DNA from 3 places in the Neobacillus sp. 19 genome. Region 2 is predicted to be linked to each of the others. Evidence: a T-box and tRNA genes for the amino acid it is inferred to sense, from the RefSeq annotation. Region 2 holds a T-box; the other regions hold tRNA genes.

Region 1 (5,239 bases), on a different contig from region 2:
GTTTTATTGGAAATGAAAAAAGGGTGTGAGGGGATGTCTTTCGCTTCGGAGACGAAAAAGGAATTAACAAACTTGGAAGTGAAAACGTGCTGCCTTCAATCTGAGTTATCAGCATTGATTCGCATGAACGGTTCCCTTTCCTTTTCCAATCGTAAGCTAGTGGTCGATATTCAAACCGAAAATGCTGCGATTGCCAGGAGAATTTATACATTATTGAAAAAGAGCTACCAAGTGCAAGTAGAGCTCTTAGTTCGAAAAAAAATGCGCCTAAAGAAAAACAATGTGTACATTGTTCGTTTAGCCGAGCAGGCAAAGGAAATTCTTGAGGATACGAAAATTTTGGGTGAAGGATTTACCATCATTCATGATATTTCACCGGGACTTATTAAAAAGAAGTGTTGTAAGCGTTCTTATTTACGCGGCGCCTTCCTTGCCGGAGGATCCGTTAATAATCCGGAAACGTCTTCCTATCATTTGGAAATTGCTTCGCTTTATAAAGAACATAATGATTCTTTATGCGAATTGATGAATACATTTGGACTTAATAGTAAAACGCTTGAGCGTAAAAAAGGCTTTATCACCTACTTAAAGGAAGCCGAGAAAATAACCGAGTTTCTCAATATTGTCGGTGCCCATAATGCCTTGCTTCGATTTGAGGATGTCCGAATTGTCAGGGATATGCGGAACTCCGTGAACCGTTTGGTAAACTGTGAAACCGCTAATCTTAATAAAACGATCGGTGCATCCATCAGGCAGGTAGAAAACATCCGCTTTATCGACGCAACCGTCGGCTTGCAGATTTTGCCGGATAAACTCAGGGAAATTGCCGAGCTCCGAATTCAATATCCGGATGTAACGCTGAAGGAATTGGGAGAAATGGTATCCGGAGGCACCATCAGTAAGTCAGGGATTAATCATCGCTTACGAAAAATTGATGAAATCGCGGAAAAGCTGCGTGTCGGGGAAATGGCCCCAAAGCATAAAAGTTTGTGAAATAGTGAATTAGTTCAAAGAATATAAGAAAAAACATGGGGAGGAATTTGTGTAATGTTGGCGAAACAAGTAGAAGTAAAATTGAAAACGGGTCTTCAGGCACGCCCAGCAGCACTTTTTGTGCAAGAAGCTAACCGTTTTTCAGCTGATATTTTTCTAGAGAAGGACGGAAAAAAGGTTAATGCCAAAAGCATCATGGGCTTAATGAGCTTAGCAGTCGGCTCAGGAGTTGTCATCAATATCATCGCTGATGGCGACGATGAAGACAAAGCGATCAATGCATTAACCGATTTTATTGAAAAAGAGCAATAACGGAAAAGGTTCGGCTTCGGTTTAGAAGCTGAGCTTTTTTTATGCCCGCGGCGGGGGAAAGCACCGTAATGGTCACAAAAAAAACAACCGGCGGAAGGCCGATTGCTCGTCAAATTACTTTTTATCTTTGATTTCATTAGGGTTACGGGTAACGATGTTGTCAATTAAGCCGTATTCCTTTGCTCTTTCAGCTGTCATGAAGTTATCACGATCAGTATCGCGTTGAATCACTTCAAGCGGCTGGCCTGTGCGCTCTGCAAGGATACCATTTAATTTTTCGCGAAGGAAAAGAATGCGTTTCGCGGCGATCTCGATTTCTGTCGCTTGTCCTTGAGCACCGCCAAGTGGCTGGTGAATCATGACTTCGGCATTAGGCAATGCATAGCGCTTGCCTTTTGTGCCTGCAGCAAGTAAGAATGCACCCATCGATGCAGCCATCCCAATACAAACAGTTGAAACATCTGCTTTAATATACTGCATGGTATCATAAATAGCCATACCGGCTGTAATGCTTCCACCTGGGCTATTGATGTAAAGGGTGATATCTTTTTCAGGATTTTCCGCTTCTAAAAATAGTAATTGTGCTACAATGCTGTTGGCAACATTGTCATCAATCGCGCTGCCAAGCATAATAATCCGGTCTTTTAACAGACGGGAATAAATGTCATATGCACGTTCTCCGCGGTTTGTTTGTTCAATAACTGTAGGAATCAAATTCATTTTTCTTCCTCCTTTGAGTGTATTAGGTAATAATCTTATGTAATGTAATCATACACTGATGGTCAATAAAGGTCAAACAATTTGACTTTAAAATTCTTCGACAACTTCTCCCTAATCCATCATAACCATTTTATTCGTTTTTAAACCTATATTTCACTTGCAATGTTCACGGATCTGGCATATAATATGTAAGTCGTTACAAATTAGCGCTCGTGGTGCAACGGATAGCACGTAAGATTCCGGTTCTTAAAATGGGGGTTCGATTCCCTCCGAGCGCGTCAATCAAACACTAAAAGTTCCTATGTTTGTATGAGTCTATACAAGCATAGGAACTTTTTTGTAATCACCTAAAAAAGGCAAGCACATTTCTATGCTCACCTTTGTCAACAACAATGCGAATTAGACGATACTTGTTGAATACTTTTGCTTAAGTAAAGCAGGCATTCTTAACAAGGATGTTAATCTAGAGTTTATTTTACTAATGAAGAACGCTGCTCTAATACCTAAAATAATTAAGGATGGGAATAAGCTTAAAAGAATATTCAAAGTATATCCCTCCACATTGAAGTTTTGTGTTAAATGATAACACTAAGGTTAGTGTTAATCTAAGGAACCAATTTATTCAATGGGAGACCTATTTTAATGATTGAAACCATTTTCCAATACACGAATTCGGATTCATCGTGTAAAATAGAATGAAGGGGGGGATATGGATGAACTTTAAGGCAGGTTTATGGCAGCAGCAAACGTTGAAATTAACGATGACACAGGAATTGTCGCAGGCTATTGCATTATTGCAATATTCGGCCCAGGAACTGACTGCTTTTTTAGAAGATAAGGCACTCGAAAATCCCCTTATGAAGGTTGAAACGGGCGATGTTAAGCCGATGAATCCCCTCATGGACCGCAAACGCCGCCGGCATCAAAAAGAGGAAAAGGATTGGATCGAACAAATTGCAGACAAACCCTTTTCGCTTGAAGACCATTTAATCTCTCAATTAAATATTGCCAACTTAACGGCAGAACAATTAAAAGTCATTCGGCGTCTGATTCAGAGTCTTGATGAAAACGGTTACTTTCTGGGTGACCTTAGCGAAATCGCTCAAAGCCTGCGGGTGGAGGAAGAAGTAGTTGAAGATTGCTTAGCCGTGATTCAAACGCTTGAACCGGCAGGCATCGGTGCACGGAACCTTCAAGAGTGCCTGTTGATGCAACTGTATTATGAAAATCCAAATAATGAAGTGGCATTAAATATATTAGCCAACTATTTCGTTCCGTTTGCTGAAAAGAAATGGAAGCAAATTGCGAAGGAATTGAAAATAACTTTAAAAGATATTCAAGATGTGTTTGACCAAATTCAATTTCTGAATCCAAAGCCGGGTGCTATGTTAGCGAAGGAAACCACCACGTATATTATTCCGGACGCCATTGTCGAGCAAACCGAGGAAGGCCTGACAGTCAGGATGTTTGATGATTCCCTGCCAAGGATTAGTTTTAATGAGAATTATTATAAGAAGTTCAAAGATCAGGACCAGCAAGTCAGCCGGTTTTTGCAGGATAAGGTCCAGGATTATCAATGGATTGCCAGAAGTATTGAACAACGCCGGGAAACGCTCACTAAGGTGGTTGCCAAAATTGTTGAAAAGCAAACGGCCTTTTTTCAAAAGGGTGCACAATATTTGGTGCCAATGACAATGAAGGAAGTGGCCGCTGAATTGGATATTCATGAATCAACGGTAAGCCGTGCGGTCCGTGAAAAATATGTCCAGACACCGATCGGGACCTTTTCATTAAAAACATTCTTCACCAGCATGATTCAGACCGTTTCGGCGGATGAAAATACATCGTCAACCCAGGTGAAAAATGAGATTAGTAAATTAATAGAACAAGAAAATAAAGAAAAGCCGTTATCAGATCAAGAAATTGTGGAACAATTAAAAACGAAGGCAGGGATTGTGGTTTCGAGGCGTACGATTGCTAAATACCGTGATCAGCTGGGAATCCCGTCATCTTCAAAACGAAAAAGGTTCAATTAAGGAAGGAAATAAACGATGACGCAAACGACGATCACACTCTATACACGTAATCGCTGCCCCCTTTGTGATAAAGCAAAGACCGCACTTGAAGAGCTGCAACAGGAATGGAATTTTTCCCTCGAAGAAATCGATATTGAAACGAGCGATGACTTAACAGAGCGCTATGGCTTGATGATTCCAGTTGTACACCTCGACGGAGAAGAAGTGGGATTTGGCTTCGTAGATAAATTTGATATAAGTAATCGTTTACAAGAAAAAAGCGACAGCAAATAAGTTGAAATAGGTTATCACTCCTGATACAATAAAGATCGTACGAGGGGTGATTTTTTTTAGCGTAGGTGGGACATAATATGTCTATGGTGGACATTTTTGGACCAACTGCATAGAATAAAGGAGCATGCTAATCATGCAATCATTTATTGATATTCAAAAAAGATTATTACCCGATCTCCTTCAAGTCCTGCAAAAACGATATACGATATTACGTTACATAGGATTTATGCAGCCTGTAGGAAGGAGGAGCTTAGCTGTCAGCTTGGGCTATACAGAAAGAATCCTCCGTAGTGAAGTAGATTTCCTCAAAGAGCAGAATCTTATTAACGCAAATAATGTGGGAATGAGTTTAACCCCTGAAGGGAAAAATTTACTTGAGGATCTAGAAGGTTTAATGCGTGAATTAAAGGGTATTGATGTGATGGAGCTAGAATTAAAGCATCGGCTTGGCGCTAAGAAAGTGATCATTGTACCCGGAGATAGTGATGATTCACCATTGGTTAAAGGCGAGCTAGGCAAGGCGTGTGCAAGTTGCATGAAAAAGCTTTTAAACGGGGAAAATATCATCGCTGTTACTGGCGGTTCAACGATGGCGGCTGTTGCAGAAAGGTTATCCCCTGATCATCACCATAAGAAATTGCTGTTTGTCCCGGCACGCGGCGGGGTTGGCGAGGATGTCGCTAACCAAGCCAATACGATCTGCTCGAATATGGCAAAAAACACGGATACCAAACATCGTGTATTGTACGTTCCCGATCAGGTCAGTCCGGAAATTTATCAATCCCTTATAAAAGAGCCTGACATTCATGAGGTGTTAGAACTAATTAGATCTGCAAGCATGGTTATCCATGGGATTGGGGATGCTATCACAATGGCTAAGCGGCGAAAAACAAATCCCGAAATTA
Region 2 (5,239 bases):
ATGGTAAATACATCGTCGTATTAAATAAGATATAACGAATAAAGCGAATAAAGGAAGTATAGAGAAACCGTTCATAGTAATCCTCTACAGCCTGCAGACCGTTCCAAAAGGTCATAGGTACAATCAGGGCGAACGATGTATTATCTACCAAAATGGCCACTCTTCCTTCTAGAAGATTAGCAATCACAATATCAGGTCTTTCGGTATTTTGAATCTGGGGAAATGGTGTAAAAGGATTATCTTCTATAAACTCCTCGATATACTCCGATTCAAGAATCCCATCGATTTCAATCCGTCCGAGCCTGCTCCGGACTTCTTCCAAAAGGTTATCAGGAGCAAGTCCCTCAATGTAGGCAATCTCTACGCTTGTTTTTGACAATTCCCCAATCGTTAATGATTCGAGTTTGAGTCGGGAACTACGAATTCTTCTCCTTAGCAGCGAAGTATTTGTCCGGATGGATTCTGTGAATCCGTCCCTTGGCCCGCGAATCGTAATCTCAGATGCCGGTTCTTCGACACTGCGCTGGGCCATTCCTTTAAAATCGGCAATTACTCCCTTTGTTTCCCCCTCGATTATAATCCCAACATTGCCCATTAAAATCCCATCAATAAATTCATCAAAGTTTGCGACCGTCCTATTGGGGGTAACAGCAAATAATTGCTGCTCAATCAATTGCTTAAGTGAATGAACTTCGCTTAAGCCATCGGGAAATCCATCAAACAACAGGGGCTGCAATAATACTTGCTCTAACGTCTTTGAGTCCGTTAACCCGTCTAAGAAAATTAAAAGTATTTGCGGTTTCCCTTTTAAAAAGATAGGGTGAATGACAAGGTCAGCGCAGTTATGAAAAATATCCTTTACCATTTGTTCGTTTGCTGAGAGTTCTGAATGTAAAGGGTGATTTTTTAAATTAGAAGTATATGGGGTGATTTTATTATTAATAGCTTTTTTTCGCTTACGGAACCGAAACATCATAAAGCCCCCTTACATAACCTGTGTATATTTTTCCATTTAGAAGGGGTTGTATGCATTAGTTTTTGTCTGCGGGAAAAACTATTTATTCCAACAAGATTCCAAATAAAATTGAAACTGCAAAAATGCTATGATATAGTAAAATTAACTTATAAGTGACTATAAAACTAAATCGGTCAAATAGGATGGTGATGCATATGGCACCCGACAGAAGAAAGATGATTGTGGAAGCAGCGACAAAATCCTTTTCCTTATTTGGCTTTAAGGCGACAACAATGGATCAGGTTGCGAAGCTTGCCAATGTAGGAAAAGGAACGATTTATACTTTTTTTAAAAATAAAGAAGAGTTATTTGAAGAGATTATTTCTACACTGGTAAAGGAAATGATTGCTGAGGCAGATGCTGTCATCCAGCCGGAATTGCCATTTACGGAAAATGTCCATCGAGCATTATACCGTTTATTAGAATTTCGTTCCCAGCACCAGCTCATGATTAAGCTTGTCCAGGAAGAAACTGAAATGGGGACATTAGCGGTTACCGAAATGCTGCAGCATGTCGAAAATGAGATTATTGCTTTTTTAAAGAAAAAAATCGAGACAGCCATAGTGAAAGGGGCCATTCCCCCCGTTAATACTGAAATCACCAGCTTTCTTTTGTTAAAAATGTATATTGCCCTTGTTTCTGACTGGGAAAGAAATCACGAACCGTTAAGTTCAGGGCAAATTGCTGAGATCATGAAGGGCTTTCTTTTAAAAGGGCTTCAAGAAGAATAAAACGACTTGTGCTTTATAAAGGCACAGGTCGTTTTAACTTTGTGGAGAATTGAATGCAAAACCGACGTTGAAAAAGCGAGAAATGAATCCAATAAGGAGTATAGGATGCATAACTCCGATTCAAAAAGGGAGAAATGAATCCAATAAGGGGTATTGGATGCATAACCCCGATTCAAAAAGGGAGAAATGAATCCAATAAGGGGTATTGGATGCATAACCCCGATTCAAAAAGGGAGAAATGAATCCAATAGGGGGTATTGGATGCATAACCCCGATTCAAAAAGGGAGAAATGAATCCAATAAGGGGTATTGGATGCATAACCTCGAATCAAAAAGAGAGAAATGAATCCAATAAGGGGTATTGGATGCATAACCTCGAATCAAAAAGAGAGAAATGAATCCAATAAGGGGTATTAGCTGTAAAAGCTGAAACCACGAAGGGATCTACAAAATAGATCCCACTCGTTACTGTCGTTTGCTCAAGTTTTCCTGTGCCATTTTCACGAGTTCGCGGACCATGCTGCCGCCAAGCCGGCCGCCAACTTTGCCAGCCTGTTCGGATGTGAGCTGGCCATTATAGCCCTTTTTCAAAGGAACACCGACCTCTTCGGCCGCTTCAAATTTCGCATCCTCTGGGCGGGCAGAGTGAACTACCTTTGCTTTCAACGCATCCAATCCTTGACGTGCTTCCGGGACAAGTATTTTATTTCTTCTAGCCATAAAAATCCCTCCTTTAACAGTAGGATTTCCTTAATAAAAAAAATCAACATGACTGGATAAATCCTAATGTTTCCAGTATAATAACGGATAATCAAACCCTAAAAAATCAATGAAAAAGAGAGTAGTTATCTAGGAAGTGAAAGCGAGTCAGGGGCGGTGTGAGCCTGGTACGGAACAGATAATGAAGCGCACTTTTGAGATGCTCACCCGAATCAAGTAGGGTGCGACGGAGAAGTCTCCGTTACAAAACAAAGCCGGTTCAGATTTGAACAACTAGAGTGGTACCGCGGGATATTCAAACTCTCGTCTCTTTTATAAGAGGCGGGGGTTTTTTGTTTTTTAATAAAAGGGGGTCTTTTGAATATGAATTTTAAGAAGGAGCTGGCAGCCATTCTATTTGAGCTGCTTGACCAGGAAATCACAGCAGCGGATTTGGAAATGATGATCGAAAAGCCAAAAAACACTGAACATGGTGATTTAGCCTTTCCGTGTTTCACATTAGCGAAGCTGAAAAGAAAATCACCTCATTTGATCGCCCAGGAACTCAGTGAAAAGATTCAATCGCCAACATTTGAGAAAGTTGAAGTGGTAGGCGCGTACTTAAATATCTTTTTAAATAAAAAGCTTGTTTCGGAACAGCTGATCGACAACATCATTAAGCAAAAGGGACATTTCGGGGACCACAAATTTGGCAATGGCGGTCATGTCACGATTGACATGTCGTCACCGAATATCGCTAAGCCATTTTCGATGGGGCATTTGCGCTCTACTGTAATCGGAAACTCTATTGCCCTAATTACAGAAAAATGCGGTTATAAGCCCATAAAAATTAACCATTTAGGCGACTGGGGCACCCAATTTGGGAAGCTTATTACCGCTTATAAACTATGGGGCAGTGAAGAAAAGGTAAAACACAATCCCATTAAGGAATTACTGGCACTCTATATTAAGTTTCATGAAGTGGCCGAAACAGATCCATCGCTCGAAGATCAAGGACGCGGCTGGTTTAAACGTCTCGAGGATGGTGACACGGAGGCTTTAAGCTTGTGGCAATGGTTTCGCGATGAATCGCTCAAAGAATTTTCAAGAATTTATGAGCTAATGAATGTCGAATTTGACTCCTATGCAGGCGAAGCCTTCTATAATGATAAAATGGATCGAATCGTCAAGCTGCTGGAGGAGAAACAGCTGCTAGTAGAATCCGATCAGGCCATGGTAGTCGAGCTAGCCGAAGAAGGCCTGCCCCCATGCCTGATTAAGAAATCAGATGGTGCAACGCTTTACGCCACACGTGATTTAGCTGCCGCTCTCTATAGAAAGGAAAACTATGACTTTGGCCAATCTGTATATGTAGTTGGCCACGAACAAAGCCTCCATTTTAAACAGTTAATTGCCGTTTTGGGAAAAATAGGTTACGAATGGGCAGAGAAAATGGAACACGTTCCATTCGGCATGATGTTAAAAGACGGCAAAAAGATGTCGACCCGTAAAGGAAAAGTTGTTCTTTTAGAAGAGGTATTAAGCGAGTCCATTGCAATGGCGCGTCATAACATCGAGGAGAAAAACCCCAATTTAGTAAACAAAGATGCCGTAGCGGAACAGGTGGGCGTGGGGGCGGTTATTTTCCACGACTTAAAGAACAACCGGATGAATGACATTGAATTTTCCTTAGAGGAAATGCTGCGCTTTGAAGGCGAGACAGGGCCATATGTCCAATATACGTTTGCACGGGCATGTTCTATTTTACGAAAAGCAAATTGGCAGGCCAAGTCACAGCCTGAAGCATGCACGAATTCTTGGAATAAAGAATGGAAGGTGGCAAGCCTATTAATGGAATTTGCACCAGCTATTAAAAGAGCTTGCGAGAATTACGATCCATCTCAGGTGGCCAAGTATATTGTCGACCTTGCCCAAGCCTTCAATAAGTATTATGCCGAAGTAAAGATTCTAGAAGAAAGCGCCGAAAAACATGCACGCTTGTCCCTTGTTTACAGTGTCACCGTCGTTCTAAAAGAAGGCTTGCGATTATTAGGAATAGAAGCACCTGAAGAAATGTAGGGCATTTCGTTTCATAATTGGTGAATAATGGTATAGAATGAAGCTATGTAACCAGTAGGGAGGCTAATGAAAATGAGTGCATTACTATTTAAGAGCTTTGAGCTAACAAGGAGCTATTTTATTAAAAATGTAGAGGCGTTAGATGAGGCGATTGTAGATACACAGCCGCATGGGTTTAACAATACAATCCACTGGCATATTGGTCATGTGTTAACAGTTGCGGAGCAATTTATGTTTGGCTTCCCAAAAAAATCAACGAACCTGCCAGCGAATTATATGGATTTATTTGCCACAGGTACTAAACCAGCTGACTGGCAGGGCGACGTTCCATCAGTGCAGGAATTGACTGCACAGTTAAAGGAGCAAATCAAAAGAATCAAGGAAATTCCAGGAGAAAGCTTTAACGAAAAGCTACAGACTCCGTTCCTTGGTCAAGAAACCTTTGGTGAGCTTGCGAACTTTGCGGTTTTCCACGAGTCACTTCATTTAGGTCAAATGCAGGCAATGAAACGTGCCATTGAAGCAGCAAATGTAAAGTAACCAATGTTTGTACGTGAAATTTCGTTTCTACCAATCGTAGAAACGTTTTTTCATTCAATAAATATTTATGAATTTCGACTTTGAGAATTATCTAGCTCCAGCGCCCTAGCGGCTAATGCCCTTCGCTCTCCGCCCTACGATAAGTCAACATCGGTTCGCCCACTCACCGTGTTTC
Region 3 (5,239 bases), on a different contig from region 2:
AAAGATTCCTGATAGCCTTGATTTTGATCTAATTGACTTGGTGAACTCCGCCAGCAGCGTTATTGTACCACTCGGGCCTATTAACACCTTTGCAGCACGTAGCCCTTGGGTAGGTTTTGAGGGGCAAACGTTTGAAAAAACGGCCTATTGGCTCAAAGATACTTGTGATATTGATATCTACCCTAATGACTCTTTACTTCAATCTGCACGGGAACGCGGTGAGATCCATCAAGATTTTTTAAAAAATGGACTTCAAAATTGGCTAAACACACAATCTTTGGAGTTGCCGCGTAAGGTCGCAGAGCAGTTCTGCCTAGCTGCGCTCATGCAAAAGCAACTACCTTCCAATACTTTGGATGAATCTGAGTTAAAAAGTCTGGTAAGAGAACTAAACCGTTTTACACCCGAAATGACCGAAAAACATTCGGTTAAAACCTATAGCCAACGCATGGAACAGCTAGGAAGGGTAAATGCAGCTCACGATCTTAACAGCCACATGATCAAGTGGTGTAAATTATTTCTTGATGAGTCCCAAGCAGTTTGGTCGATGCCAAATCGTGAAGAAGGTTTCTATCGTGCGTGGCGTAAACTAGTCCAGCATGACCCGGCACTAAGCCGTATTCAGCGTAAACAATTAAGTTATTTGCCGGAAGAAGCTGCTGCGGCATTAAGGGAAGTATTGTCCGCTCTGGAAATTCAATTTTCAGAAATTCAAGCCTATTTTGAAGCGCATTTCCTTGCTTTACCGGGCTGGAGCGGCATGATGCTATGGCGTTCGCAGCAATCAGCCGAAGAAAGTTCGCTGCTGTTTGAGTATTTAGCCGTCCGAATAGCGATGGAATGGGCATTAGTTAAACCCTTTCTTCCCTTGCCTGAAAAAAGAAATAATATTGTACATGTAGAACCATTAATTGCAGCCTGGGCCAAATGGGGTAACCTGCCAATCAATGCTTGGTCTCAGTTATCCTCTACAGAAATAAAGGCATGTTTGACCCTTGCCTACCGTTTTGATAAGATTCAACGCAATCGACTATGGCTTGAAGCATGGGAGAAAACATATGAAGACCAATTAAAGAAAATGCTTATATCGCAACATAAGGCAGAAACGGCGGAAAACATAAATCCGGCACTAGCTCAGTTTGTATTTTGTATCGATGTTCGTTCAGAGCCTTTTCGCCGCAAACTTGAAAAAAGAGGGGATTTTCAGACTTTTGGCACAGCAGGATTTTTCGGATTACCGATAGCAACCTGCGAGCTTGGCAGTAACCATGCGCATAACTCTTTGCCTGTCATGTTTAAACCGCAATATAAAATAAAAGAGTTTTCACCTGAGTCTGAATCCTATCAACAAAGGCATCATGCAGTCAATTCAATAGGTTATACATTTGCTGCTATGAAGCATAATCTGATTTCCAGTATGGTATTGCCGGAAATTAGCGGTCCTTGGCTCAGCCTGCAAACACTCGCTCGCAGCTTTGTTCCAAGAAGTGCAGGCCAGACATTAAGGAAATTGCACCAAAGCTGGCTGCATAAACCATCCACGGAACTCTCGCTAAATCATACGCAAATATCTGAAACAGCTTTGCCAACTGGTTTTTCGGTGAAAGAAAAAGTACACTACGTAAGGCAGGCTCTAATAATGATGGGGCTCACCGATCGATTTGCACCACTAGTGGTTATTTGCGGACATGGAAGTCACAGCACGAATAATCCATATAGTTCTGCACTCGACTGTGGTGCGTGTGGAGGAGCATCAGGCGGATTCAATGCAAGAGTGCTGGCAGAATTGTGCAATCTTCCAACCGTAAGGATGAGCCTCGAAAAAGAGGGAATAAACATTCCGAAAGATACCGTTTTTGCAGCTGCTGAGCATATTACCACACTTGATGAGTTGCGTTGGCTTTACGTTCCTGAACTATCAGATGAAGCTAAGAAAGCATTTAATCGTGTCCAATCTGAGTTGCCAAAGGTAAGTGAGGAAGCCAATTTCGAGCGGATTTCGCAATTGCCAAATCTCGGTACCCATCTTAAAAATCCGAAGGCTGAGGCCCAGCGGCTTTCAGAAGATTGGAGTGAGGTGCGTCCGGAATGGGGCTTGGCGCGCAATGCTGCGTTTATCATCGGCGAACGGCAACTTACCAAAGGCTTTAATCTGGGAGGGAGGGTTTTCCTTAATAATTATAACTGGAAGAAGGATAAAAACGGCGGTATTCTCGCAAACATAATTTCCGGGCCGGCAACGGTAGCTCAATGGATTAACCTGCAATATTATGCCTCTACTGTTGCCCCTCATTATTATGGAAGCGGGAATAAAACAACCCAAACCGTCACAGCTGGGCTCGGGGTCATGCAGGGAAACGCCAGTGACTTACTATCGGGGCTTCCCTGGCAATCTGTGATGAAATCAGATGGAGAGGCTTATCATGAACCACTACGTTTGCTGGTGGTCATCCAGGCGCCGAAGGAATATGTAAAACGGATGCTGAACCACGATCATGCCTTTCAGCAAAAAGTGAAAAATGGATGGATTCGGCTAGCGTCCATTGACCCGGAAGGACACTGGGAGAGCTGGTCTTAAACTTTGAATAAAGGAAAAGGAATCGATATGGAAAAATCAAAAGGACTGCTTGAAGCTGAAATAAGCAAAGCTTTAACACATTGGGAGAAAAATTATCTTGGGCGAGGCTCCGTATCAGTTAAATCAGATATATTACGAGATATGGTGATTGTGAATCTTGGCGCTATTTTAACTCCAGCAGAATATGAAGTATGTCGGGATAAAGAAGGCTTGTTATCGGTAAAAGAATATCGCCATAGTTTAGTGGAATCCGGACTGAATGATTTAAAGGAAATTATCTTAAAGTTAACAGGGGAAGAAGTAATTAGCTTTCACACCGATCTTAGTACACAAACTGGAGAACGAGCAATGATCTTTAAGCTTGCCAGCAATCTGCAAAGTAAATTATGTTAAAGCATCAGAATCTGTATAGAGACGATATAAATGAAGAATGAGGTGATTTGATGTCTAGAGATGAAAAGAAAAAAGTACTATATGTGATTGGTATGGATCATAAATTAGAACGTTTTATTAAAGAAGAAACCAATGTCAATCCGGAAAATTTGATGATCTTGCAAAGATATCAACCGCTCATTTCACACCCCCTCGACGAATTAATGAGGGACATCATCATTGCGGTCTTTCAGGAAAATGTTGAAGAAATCGTTGTTGCCTTCACAGATGATTATCAAAAAAACACTGATGATATACTGATCCATATTAATAAAAACAAAGAATTAAAGGATAAGATACAAACACTGGAGTACCTATTTAATAATACCAAGCCGGAATTTCCTGTGGGTACGGTAAGTGAATGGTTACAGGGAGACAAAACACTCAGGGATGATATCCAAAATACGATCCATATTATTCGCCATCATCCATTGATGCCATCGCATGTAAAGGTGAAGGAATTATTTATTAAAAAGGACAATGAAAAGCTATCTGGAATTGTCTAAGAAACTAATCGATTAAAAAATATAAAATAGCAGAGCTAATTCAAAAAAAAATATGGTATGGCTTTAATGCTTATTAAACAAGTTAAGATTTTCTCCAATTGAATATTTTCTATAAAAAAAGCCTTGAAATATCAAGGCTTTTTGACGTCCCGAAGAGGATTCGAACCTCCGACCTACAGTTTAGGAAACTGTTGCTCTATCCTGCTGAGCTATCGGGACAAGTGAAGAACTATGCAATTGGGACACTTATCCAATTGAATGGAACGTTATTTATTATAATCAGTTAATCGAAAAAGGTCAATAAAAAGTTCTCATTATTGAATTGGCAGATCCCTGGACACTTCTGTCTTTACTGAAGCCTTCTCGCGGAAAATGACCCAAACGATTAGACTTAATGATAGTAACAATCCTTCCAGCGATACAATATACCAGGGGTAGGGACCAAGGACATCTAATAAACTGGCACTGTCCGGTTTGTGGCTTAAGAACATATAATTACCGCCTACTAGCTTATTGATGACCATAATGATTGGCATGAGAACATTTAAAAAAACAAATAATTTTAGGACGGACCAGATGGTTGGACGGTATCCTTTTGCCCAGGTGAAATAGAGCGGCACCCAGATGATCATTACATGCGTATAAAAGAAGTGGAAAAATCGAAAATGCGGGAAATCGTAATTTAGCAATGGCGTAATCAATGCCTGAGATGCACCTAGTAAGGCAGTAAATAATAAAATCTCATATATGATCTTTTTCCTTGTTAGTAATAAAATCACCGTTAATATCAGGCTGATACTGCATAATTCCAGAGGGATCGCATGGCTGACATGCCAGCTGCCATTTAGGATCATCCACGAATGATAGGTGGTTTCCATGATGATTAACGAAATTGCTACACCAATTTCTGCAACCCGCCATTTTTCATCTTTCAATTTTTCTCGATAGAAAAATAGTAAGACTGCAACCGATATACAGATGGAAATAATAATAAAGTGACTGATTGAGAACATCTCAAAATCATAGTTTTTATAACTGCGCCCAAACCAGCCCATACATTCACCATCCTTTGTTAAATCTTAACATGCTTTGATAGTTCAATAAATCAGAATATTTCGCGGAGGATTGGCAAAAACATGAGGAAGTCCACAAAAGTCGACATTCTGATGTTTTACTTACCAATGAAGTCTTTTCCCTTAAATCAAGAGGAATCCCTTTTAATTGGCAGATATTCAACAAGTGCCTGATACCCGATTTATGATATAATAGTTTGTCGAAGATACTCGAATGAATAGTAGTATAGGTGAAGTCCATTAGCGGCTTTTTGAAAAAAAGATTTAACACTGGAGGTCATTATGGCTGGGTATACGCCGATGATACAGCAATATTTAACCGTGAAGGCAGATTATCAGGATGCCTTTTTATTTTTTCGCCTGGGCGATTTTTATGAAATGTTTTTTGACGATGCCGTTAAAGCATCACAAGAATTAGAGATTACGTTAACAAGCCGAGATGGCGGCTCCGAGGACCGGATTCCGATGTGCGGGGTGCCGTACCATGCGGCCGCAAACTATATTGAACAGCTTATTTCAAAAGGGTACAAAGTAGCGATTTGCGAGCAAATGGAAGATGCCAAGCTAACCAAAGGCATGGTAAAACGGGAAGTTGTCCAGCTGATTACGCCGGGAACGGTGATGGATGGAAAAGGCTTAACCGACAAAGA

The links. A T-box is a leader RNA that pairs with one kind of tRNA and senses whether it is charged. The one in region 2 lies ahead of argS (arginine--tRNA ligase), so its partner is inferred to be a tRNA-Arg.
Region 1: it has a tRNA-Arg gene. The T-box ahead of argS (arginine--tRNA ligase) is inferred to sense a tRNA for this amino acid. The anticodon was not compared.
Region 3: it has a tRNA-Arg gene. The T-box ahead of argS (arginine--tRNA ligase) is inferred to sense a tRNA for this amino acid. The anticodon was not compared.

The regions. Positions count from the first base shown of each region.
Region 1 covers NZ_JBMPZU010000031.1:185,237-190,475, forward strand. Annotated here, with positions in the region: gene whiA (DNA-binding protein WhiA) at 34-993, shown strand; gene ACO1D1_RS09810 (HPr family phosphocarrier protein) at 1,048-1,305, shown strand; gene clpP (ATP-dependent Clp endopeptidase proteolytic subunit ClpP) at 1,420-2,025, opposite strand; tRNA gene ACO1D1_RS09820 (tRNA-Arg) at 2,232-2,303, shown strand; gene rpoN (RNA polymerase factor sigma-54) at 2,739-4,061, shown strand; gene ACO1D1_RS09830 (glutaredoxin family protein) at 4,077-4,334, shown strand; gene ACO1D1_RS09835 (sugar-binding transcriptional regulator) at 4,468-5,239, shown strand, end outside.
Region 2 covers NZ_JBMPZU010000099.1:81,574-86,812, forward strand. Annotated here, with positions in the region: gene ACO1D1_RS26700 (spore germination protein) at 1-973, opposite strand, end outside; gene ACO1D1_RS26705 (TetR/AcrR family transcriptional regulator) at 1,171-1,746, shown strand; gene ACO1D1_RS26710 (alpha/beta-type small acid-soluble spore protein) at 2,212-2,466, opposite strand; T-box leader at 2,567-2,780, shown strand; gene argS (arginine--tRNA ligase) at 2,830-4,524, shown strand; gene ACO1D1_RS26720 (DinB family protein) at 4,597-5,064, shown strand.
Region 3 covers NZ_JBMPZU010000030.1:240,633-245,871, reverse strand. Annotated here, with positions in the region: gene ACO1D1_RS08645 (DUF2309 domain-containing protein) at 1-2,578, shown strand, start outside; gene ACO1D1_RS08640 (DUF2294 domain-containing protein) at 2,606-2,971, shown strand; gene ACO1D1_RS08635 (carbonic anhydrase) at 3,022-3,516, shown strand; tRNA gene ACO1D1_RS08630 (tRNA-Arg) at 3,662-3,735, opposite strand; gene ACO1D1_RS08625 (TIGR02206 family membrane protein) at 3,831-4,571, opposite strand; partial or broken gene mutS (DNA mismatch repair protein MutS) at 4,872-5,239, shown strand, end outside.